DNA from 3 places in the Acidovorax sp. AC410 genome. Region 3 is predicted to be linked to each of the others. Evidence: predicted binding sites of a transcription regulator. Region 3 holds the regulator's gene; each other region holds the start of a gene.
What was found. Region 3 encodes HrcA, which represses chaperone genes, less so after heat shock. Its sites were predicted from a motif close to TTAGCACTCNNNNNNNNNGAGTGCTAA; they were not measured.
Positions count from the first base shown of each region.

Region 1: the regulator HrcA is predicted to act here: its motif matches at 1,480-1,506, upstream of AC0IZS_RS13620 (co-chaperone GroES).
Region 2: the regulator HrcA is predicted to act here: its motif matches at 1,484-1,510, upstream of rpoH (RNA polymerase sigma factor RpoH).

Region 1 covers NZ_CEEDCG010000001.1:2,926,192-2,929,451, reverse strand. Annotated here, with positions in the region: gene AC0IZS_RS13630 (fumarylacetoacetate hydrolase family protein) at 1-610, shown strand, start outside; gene AC0IZS_RS13625 (VOC family protein) at 641-1,222, shown strand; gene AC0IZS_RS13620 (co-chaperone GroES) at 1,592-1,882, shown strand; gene groL (chaperonin GroEL) at 2,053-3,260, shown strand, end outside.
Region 2 covers NZ_CEEDCG010000001.1:708,596-711,855, forward strand. Annotated here, with positions in the region: gene AC0IZS_RS03175 (LysR family transcriptional regulator) at 1-79, shown strand, start outside; gene AC0IZS_RS03180 (hypothetical protein) at 213-1,142, shown strand; gene rpoH (RNA polymerase sigma factor RpoH) at 1,541-2,482, shown strand; gene AC0IZS_RS03190 (Bug family tripartite tricarboxylate transporter substrate binding protein) at 2,613-3,260, shown strand, end outside.
Region 3 covers NZ_CEEDCG010000001.1:3,153,997-3,157,256, forward strand. Annotated here, with positions in the region: gene AC0IZS_RS14690 (NAD kinase) at 1-789, opposite strand, end outside; gene hrcA (heat-inducible transcriptional repressor HrcA) at 992-1,990, shown strand; tRNA gene AC0IZS_RS14700 (tRNA-Ile) at 2,043-2,119, shown strand; gene AC0IZS_RS14705 (hypothetical protein) at 2,717-3,260, shown strand, end outside.

The DNA.
Region 1 (3,260 bases), 230 kb from region 3:
CCTGAACTACCGCAAGCATGCACAGGAAGCCGGCATGGAGATCCCCAAGGAGCCGGTGGTCTTCAACAAGGCCCTGACCTCGATCGCCGGGCCCAACGACGACATCACCCTGCCCCCGGGCTCTGAGGCCGGCGACTGGGAGATCGAGCTGGCGTTCGTGATCGGCACGCTGGCACGGCAGGTGCCGGTCGAGCGCGCGCTGGCGCACGTGGCCGGCTACTGCCTGGCCAACGACGTGTCCGAGCGCGACTGGCAGATCAAGCGCGGCGGCCAGTGGGGCAAAGGCAAGAGCTTCGACGGCTTCGGCCCGATCGGTCCATGGCTGGTCACCGCCGACGAACTGCCCGACCCGCAGGCCATCCCCCTGGAACTCAGGGTCAACGGCGAGCTGCGCCAGCGCAGCAACACCTCCGACATGATCTTCGGCGTGGCCGAGGTGGTCTCGCACCTGAGCCAGTTCATGACGCTGCTGCCGGGCGACGTGGTGATCACCGGCACACCCGAAGGCGTGGGCCTGGGCATGAAGCCCAACCCCGTGTTCCTGCGCCGTGGCGACGTGATGGCGCTATCCGCCGGCCCGCTCGGCACCCAGACGCAGCGGGTGGTCTGAGCCCCCTCTCTCTTCTTTCAGGAGTTGTCCATGACCGATACCATACGCCCCCGCTCGTTCGCGCATGTCGTGTACCGCACCTACCGCTTCGAGCAGATGCTGCAGTGGTACGTGACCGTGTTCGGCGGCCATGTCCAGTACCAGAACCCCGTGATCGCTTTCGTCACCTACGATGACGAGCACCACCGCGTCGCGCTGCTCAACCTGGGCATCATCAAGGGCGACTCCCAGGACCGCGCGCCGCGCGGGCAGCCCGGCGTGGACCATGTGGCCTATGGCTTCCAGAGCCTGACCGAGCTGCTCGCCAAGTACGCCGAACTCAAGGCCCGGGGCGTTCTGCCGTATTGGTGCATCCACCATGGCGTGACGGTCTCCATCTACTACGCCGACCCTGATGGCAACCAGATGGAATTCCAGGCCGACTGCTTCACGACCAACGACGACGCCAACGGCTTCATGAACGGTCCCCATTTCGAGACCAATCCGATCGGCGTGGAGTTCGACCCCGAGGTCTACCTGGCACGCCTGCACATGGGAACGGCGGAGACCGACCTTCTGCCGCGCAAGGAACACCTGCCGGTCTCCGAGATCCGCGGCAGCCTGATGGGCTAGCCGGCGCCGCGTCGGCAAGGCGGCTGGTGCACCCCGCGAACAATTGGCACCTCCAAGGATTCGGGCCCCTTCGCGGGCCCTTTTTTTCGCCTGGAGATCCTGGACCTGTCCGCTGGTAGCTTCGGGTAGACCACGCGGCAACCGACACAATTAGTTACGAAATCCCCATTCGACGGTGGCGGTCCTCACAACCGGATGCGTGTTTGACATCTTCCAATCACCCCCATGTCTTGAAACGGCAACAAATGCCCGTATCATTAGCACTCACTGCAATGGAGTGCTAACACCCCTTGCTGGATGAAGTTTGGCAGCGACTGGCTTTTCCAGGCGCTGCGTACTGTCGGTAATTTTTGAACCAGGAGCAATGCAATGAACCTTCGCCCCCTGCACGATCGCGTGATCGTCAAGCGTATCGAAAGCGAAACCACGACCGCCTCCGGCATCGTGATCCCCGACAACGCCGCTGAAAAGCCCGATCAAGGTGAAGTGCTGGCCGTCGGCCCCGGCAAGAAGAACGACAAGGGCGAACTGCTCGCCCTGAACGTGAAGGTCGGTGACCGCGTTCTGTTCGGCAAGTACTCGGGTCAGACCGTCAAGATCAAGGGCGACGAGCTGCTGGTCATGAAGGAAGACGACCTGTTCGCCGTAGTGGAGAAGTAAAGCTACTGCGCAGGCGCCATGCGTCGCTGCGCGGTGCTCGCAATCCTCACGTACAGGAAGTACGTTCCGGTTGCTGTGCTCCGTGCGCCTAGCCTGGCACCTGCTCGCTGCGCTTTCCCCTCTCCCCCAAGACAGTCGTAATTGATTCAGTTAATTTTCAGGAGCTCCAAATGGCAGCAAAAGACGTAGTTTTCGGCGGCGAAGCCCGCGCACGCATGGTTGAAGGCGTGAACATCCTGGCCAATGCGGTCAAGGTGACCCTGGGCCCCAAGGGCCGCAATGTGGTGCTGGAGCGCTCGTTCGGCGCCCCTACCGTGACCAAGGACGGCGTGTCCGTGGCCAAGGAAATCGAACTCAAGGACAAGCTGCAGAACATGGGCGCCCAGCTCGTGAAGGAAGTGGCCTCCAAGACCAGCGACAACGCTGGTGACGGCACCACCACCGCGACCGTGCTGGCCCAGGCCATCGTGCGCGAAGGCTTCAAGTACGTGGCCGCCGGTATCAACCCGATGGATCTGAAGCGCGGTATCGACAAGGCCGTGACGGCCCTGGTGATCGAACTGAAGAAGGCTTCCAAGCCCACCACCACCTCCAAGGAAATCGCACAGGTCGGCTCGATCTCTGCCAACTCCGACGAAACCATCGGCAAGCTGATCGCTGACGCCATGGACAAGGTTGGCAAGGAAGGCGTGATCACCGTGGAAGACGGCAAGTCCCTCGACTCCGAACTGGACGTCGTGGAAGGCATGCAGTTCGACCGCGGCTACCTGTCGCCCTACTTCATCAACAACCCAGAAAAGCAATCGGCCATTCTGGACAACCCCTTCGTGCTGCTGTTCGACAAGAAGATCAGCAACATCCGTGACCTGCTGCCTACCCTGGAGCAAGTTGCCAAGGCCGGCCGTCCGCTGCTGATCATTGCCGAAGAAGTCGAAGGCGAAGCCCTGGCGACGCTGGTGGTCAACACCATCCGCGGCATCCTGAAGGTCGTGGCCGTGAAGGCTCCTGGCTTCGGCGACCGCCGCAAGGCCATGCTGGAAGACATCGCCATCCTGACGGGCGGCAAGGTCATCGCCGAAGAAGTGGGCCTGACCCTCGAGAAGGTGACCCTGGCCGACCTGGGCCAGGCCAAGCGCATCGAAGTGGGCAAGGAAAACACCATCATCATCGACGGCGCCGGCGCTGCTGGTGACATCGAAGCCCGCGTCAAGCAAGTGCGCGTGCAGATCGAGGAAGCCACGTCCGACTACGACCGCGAAAAGCTGCAGGAACGCGTGGCCAAGCTGGCCGGCGGTGTGGCCGTGATCAAGGTCGGCGCTGCCACCGAAGTCGAAATGAAGGAAAAGAAGGCCCGCGTGGAAGACGCACTGCACGCTAC
Region 2 (3,260 bases), 2.4 Mb from region 3:
AGAGCACTTCTTTGCCATCGCCGCGCACAAGAAGGTGCTGCACCCGCTGGTGGAGCGGCTGCTGCCGACCAGCCGTTAGCGGACTGCCCTGCTCAGGGGCGGTTTGCGCCTTGCGATGGCGCCAAATCCATCGGTTGTATCGGTATCACCTGTTTGCGGGATAGCACACTATGATCGCGCGCAACAAAATGATTCAGGGAGGACTGTTTCCGATGCTGTCAAAGCCGATTCTGGTAGCGGCCGGGCTGTATGCCATGGCCATTCTCGCGAGCCTGAGCACCCTGGGGGGCGTGGGCGCATCCGGCGGCTATGCCGCAGGGCTGCTGCTCATCCCCATGCTCGTCTTGCTGCTGCCACCGATCCGCCAACGGATCCTGGCGCGCACCCCCCTCTTCCCTTCCCCCGGCTGGAGCGTGGGCATCGTGCTGGTGCTGATGTTCCTGCAGATGAGCAGCTTCGGCAGCGCCACCGAGGAAAAGCGGCTGCAGGACGAGGCCACGAAGCAGCAGGAGGCCGCTGCGCGCATTGCAGCGGTGAAGAAGGAGCGCGAGGCCGAGTACGCCGCCAACAAGTCGAAGATCATCGCCGAGGTGGAACGCCAGCTCGCAGCAGGCCAGGCGCGCGAAGCCCACGCCACCATCACCAAGTTCATGGGGGTGACGCGCGACCCCGACCTGGGGCGCCTGCAGTCGCGCGCCGAGGTGCAGGTGATGAAGCTGGAGCTGGAGAATGCGAACACCCTCTCCAACGACCGGCTGGTGCAGATCTACCGCACGCTGATCAAGGAAGAGCCCGGCAGCCGCCTGCTCTACCAGGGCAAGCTCGAGACGATAGAGACGCAGCAGGCAGCCGAGAAGAAGTTCCAGGAAGAGGTGGCGCGCTCCGCCGCCGTGAAGGCCAAGTACGAGGCCCAGTTCAGCCCGTGGAACGGCGCGCACCGCAACGTGGAGACGGCAGTCAAGGCGGCCATGCGCAACCCCAAGAGCTATGAGCATGTCGAAACCCGCTACAAGGTGACGGATGGCGGAATGACCGTGTTCACGAAATACCGTGGCACCAACGCCTTCAATGCCGTCGTCACCAACACCGCCGTCGCCACGGTGGATGCCGAGGGCACCGTGCTCAGCCTGAAAAACCAGTGACCCCGGAGGCCGCCGTACGCCGGCGGCGCCAGGCCATGCCCATGGGGCTGCGCCCAATCGAAGTGAGGACTCACAATACGAACGCGATTGTCGGCCCGGCGCCTCCACCGTCGCCAGGGCCCATGGCGGCCCCAGGTCCAGGGCACCTTCACCACCCCGCAAAGCGGCGGCTGTCGCAATTCACGACATGCCCTTGGGCAGGACTCCTACATCCGACCCAAAGCAAGCCCCATAGACTGGTTTTTCAGACAGACTGGGATGCGGGTAAGCAACCCGGCAGGCGCCAACCCCCCGGAAATCGCCCCCTGCAAACACCCAGGCCCGGCATGGGAACTTCGGCCTTAGCACTCACTCCAAGAGAGTGCTAATATCATGCCTTAGAGGAAAGGATTCCCGGAATGAACATTCAATCTGGAACCGCTACGACGACTTTGGCCCCGGCTAACCCGTGGGCGCTGGTGCCCCCGCTGGGCAACCTGGACGCCTATATTTCGGCCGTCAACCGCCTGCCCCTGCTCACCCACGAGGAAGAGCAGACGTACGCACGCGCGCTCAAGGACAACAACGACCTGGACGCCGCCGGCCGGCTGGTGATGTCGCACCTGCGCCTGGTGGTCTCCATTTCGCGCCAGTACCTGGGCTATGGCCTGCCGCACGGCGACCTGATCCAGGAAGGCAACGTGGGCCTGATGAAGGCCGTCAAGCGCTTCGACCCCGACCAGGGCGTGCGGCTGGTGAGCTACGCCATGCACTGGATCAAGGCGGAAATCCACGAGTACATCCTCAAGAACTGGCGCATGGTCAAGGTGGCGACCACCAAGGCCCAGCGCAAGCTGTTCTTCAATCTGCGGTCCATGAAGCAGGGTTTCAAGGCCGACGCGGCCGCCGCCGATGCCGCCACGCACCGTGACACGCTGTCGGACAGCGAGATCGACTCGGTCGCGCAGCAGTTGAACGTCAAGCGTGAGGAAGTCATCGAGATGGAAACCCGCATGTCGGGCGGCGATGTGCTGCTCGACCCGAGCCCCTCCGACGATGGCGAGCAGGCCTTCGGCCCCATTGCCTACCTGGCCGACGCCGCCCATGAGCCCACCGCCATGATCGAATCGCGCCAGCGCGACTACCTGGCCACCGATGGCATCGCTGCCGCCCTGTCCGACCTGGACGAGCGCAGCCGCCGCATCGTGGAAGAGCGCTGGCTCAAGGTGAACGACGACGGTTCGGGCGGCATGACCTTGCACGAGCTGGCAGCCGTTTACGGCGTCAGCGCCGAGCGCATCCGCCAGATCGAAGTTGCCGCCATGAAGAAGATGAAGAAGGCGCTGGCGGAATACGCATAAGCAGCGCCACGCTTTGGCACAGGGGCCGCGTTAACATCGCTGCTTCGCGGCAAAAGCGCCTCCAACAAAAGGGCCCCGTCGGGGCCCTTTTGCTTTGGCGTTGCAGCCGCTGCAGATCACTTTCAAGGAGATGCTCTTGTCACGCCCTGTTGTTCCCCGCCGTGCCACCCTGGCCCTCGCGCTCGCTGCCCTGTCGTCGCCCTGGGCCATCGCCCAACAGCCCCCGCAAAAAGCGCCGGCAGCCAAACCCGCTGGCGCAGCAGCGCCTGCAGCAGCAGCAGCCCCCCTGGCCTGGCCGACCAAGCCGGTGCGCATCATCGTCGGCTTCCCGGCCGGCTCCTCGCCCGACCTCACGGCCCGCACCATCGCCGAGCCCCTGTCCAAGGCGCTGGGCCAGCCGGTGATCGTGGAGAACAAGGTGGGCGCGGGCGGCAACATCGGCGCCGACGCCGTGGCCAAGGCGCGTGACGACCACACCATCGGCCTGATGATCAACGGCAACATGACCATCGCCAAGATGCTCAACCCCGCCGTGCCCTACGACCCCATCAAGGACCTGGCACCGCTGAGCCTGATCGGCACCTCGCCCCTGGTGCTGACCGCGCCCGTGAGCCAGCCTGGCGTGCCGGCCACGGCCGATGCGCGCGAATTCTTCGTGGCCGCGCGCAACGGCGGCGACAAATGGAGCTACGGCACCCCCGGCGTGGGCACCGTGGGCCACATCGGCACCGAGCTGCTCAAGTCGCGCAGCAACATCAACCCCGTGCATGTGCCCTAC
Region 3 (3,260 bases):
GTGCAGCAGCGAGGCCAGCGACTGCATGTCGAAATTGGCGCTCACGTCGCGGCCGCTGACCACCTCGACGGCGATCTCCGTTGCGTCCGAGAGCACGATGGGCCGGTTGGACAGGGTGTGCGGCGCGATGGGCACCAGCACCCAGCCGGGAATGGACGGGTGCAGCATGGGGCCGCCGGCCGACAATGCATAGGCCGTCGAGCCCGTGGGCGAGGCGATGATCAGGCCGTCGGCCCGCTGGTTGGCCACGAAGCGGCCACCCACCTCCACGCGCAACTCCACCATGCCCGAGGTGGCGCCCCGGTTCACGACCACGTCGTTCATGGCCAGCGCCTCGAAGACCACCTGGCCGTCGCGCACCACGCGGGCATGCATCAGCGGGCGCAGGTCCTCCTCGTACTCGCCCTGCAGCATCGGGGGCAGGGTGGTCTGGTAGGTGCCGAAGGGGATGTCGGTGATGAAGCCCAGCCGCCCCTGGTTGATGCCGATCAGCGGCGTCTTGTGGCGCGCCAGCTGCCGGCCTATGCCCAGCATGGTGCCGTCGCCGCCCACCACCAGGCCCAGGTCGCAGCGCGCGCCGATGGTGTCCACGTCCATCGCGGGGTAGCCGGACAGACCGGTGTTGGCGGCGGTTTCGGCCTCCAGTACCACGGTGCAGCCCTGGCCTTGCAGGAACTGGGCGATGTCCTGCAGGGCCTGGCGCGAGCTTTCGGTCATGGAGGAGGCGCCGGTAGCCGATGCCTGCTGGTACTTGCCGATGAGCGCTACGTGGCGGAAATTGGAGGTCATCGTCAAATTACATCATTGTTGTAGGAACACCGGGCCTGGGCGGGGCCTTGCGCGCGCCGCAGTTCGTCGCGGGAAGGCACAGTGCGGGCCGCCCCAACCGGGCTCGGTGTTTAATGCTAGTGCATCCCATGCGGACTTCTCCGTACAACGATAGACGAAACCCGACAGGGGATCACCCACTTCCCTCATTAAAATCGACCGCATGCTCGATGACCGCGCCAAGTTGTTGCTCAAAGCGCTCGTGGAGCGCTACATAGCCGATGGGCAGCCCGTCGGCTCGCGCACGCTCTCGCGCGCCTCCGGCATGGACCTGTCGCCGGCGACCATCCGCAACGTGATGGCCGACCTCGAAGAGCTGGGCCTGATCGCCAGCCCGCACACCTCGGCCGGGCGCATTCCCACGGCCAGAGGCTATCGGCTGTTCGTGGACACCATGTTGACCGTGCAGCGTGACCCTTTGATTTCACCCCCGCTGGCGCCCGAGCAGCCGCAGAAGGTGATTGCCAATGCCGCCAACCTGCTGTCCAACCTGTCGCAGTTCGTGGGTGTGGTGATGGCGCCACGGCGCACCTCGGTTTTCCGGCACATCGAATTCCTCCGGCTGTCGGAGCGGCGCTTCCTGGTGATCATCGTCTCGCCCGAGGGCGATGTGCAGAACCGTGTGATCTTCACGGACATCGACCACTCGCAGTCGCAACTGATCGAGGCGGCCAATTTTCTCAATGCCAACTACGCCGGCCTGGCGATGGAGCAGGTGCGCGAGCGCCTCAAGTCCGAGGTGGACGCGCTGCGCGGCGAGATCGGCACGCTGATGCAGGCGGCCGTCAACGTGGGCTCGGAGGGCGAGGCGCAGGACGAGGTGGTCATCTCCGGCGAGCGCAACCTGCTGTCGGTGAGCGATTTCTCCAGCGACATGGGCAACCTGCGCCGCGCTTTCGACCTCTTCGAGCAGAAAACGCAGATCCTGCGCCTGATGGATTTTTCCAGCCAGGCCGAGGGCGTGCGCATCTACATCGGCGGCGAAAGCCAGGTCGTGCCCTTCGAGGAACTCTCCATCGTGAGCTCCCCCTACGAGGTGGATGGCAAGGTTGTCGGCACGCTGGGCGTGATCGGCCCCACGCGCATGCCCTACGACCGCATGATCCAGATTGTGGACATCACCTCCAAGCTGGTGTCCAACGCGCTCAGCCACCGGCGCTGAGCCCCTGGATACACCCTACAATACCGCGTGCCCCATCTTCGGTCAGGTACACGGGGCGTTAGCTCAGTTGGTTAGAGCAGAGGACTCATAATCCTTTGGTCGCGGGTTCAAGTCCCTCACGCCCTACCATATACAGCCTGGATGATTTGCGCTTGTTTTTGCAGCAAATCCACAAAAGTCGGCCAGATGGCCCAATGCCATGCCAATGGCTTTGACGCTCTCTCGTCGATAGCTGTCACGTTCTGCCGCAACAGTTGAAGCGATGTGCCTTTACATCGTTGCGCCCTGGGCCACGCCCCTGTGAGCTCCTGGCGCGCGTGGAAACCCTTCATGGGAAGTCGGTCTTGCCCCTTTTCAAGGCCAGCACTGTCAAACTACGCATGTCTGTAGGCATTTGCCGCGACCGGGTGTCAGCATGTAACTTGTGCGCCACGTCACTGCATTGACATCGGGCCATCGATACCATTTGAAGACACGCAATGTCACGCTTCTTGCAAGCCCTGAGGCCATCGGGGTGTGCAGGCGCCGGGTGCCAGTGTGCAGGACGCAGGGTCGGGGCCGTCCTGGTCTGCGCTACTTTCACCCAAAGGGTGGTGGGCTTTGCTGGAGGAAGCCTGCCGACACTGCTCGGCCATTTTTGTTTTTGGAGTCCATTCAATGCGGTATCTAATTGTTTTGTTCTTAGCGGCAGTGACCACCTTTGCCCAGGCAGCAAATTTCGTTTCGATGCACCAGTCGGCGCACAAGATTGCCCTGCCTCCGGCACCCGGCAGTTTCAATTACACCTTCGATACCAAGGTTGGCTTCAAGGAGCAGTACGCGCCTACCGGGGTGACGGGTTGCGCCATCGGTTTTGGTACCGGCGGCTGCGCCTTCCCTGGCGGTGGTTCCCTCTCCCTGCCTGAATTCACCGGTTTCCAGATGCAGAACCAGGAATTCAAGATCTTCATCCCCGCAGGAACCCGTTCGTTCCTGTTCTCGGGCTATGCGGCCCAAGGCACCCAGTCGGCCTTCGTGTTGCGCTACGGCAAGGAGCCGACCCGTGCCGCAGCCCTGAGTGGCAGCGAATACCAGGCTGCACAGACGGGCGAGCGCATCGACACCTCGTTTGCGCGCCTGGTCACCCAAGACGTTGACCATTTCGTCGTGCACGATGGTGGCGGCACGCTGCGCTTCGTGGGCGGCCAGCTCGACGCCAACCGTGGCAGCACCAACCAGGGCCAGTGGCTCTATGTGCGCCAACTGAGCGGTTCCGCGCTGTTCGACTACC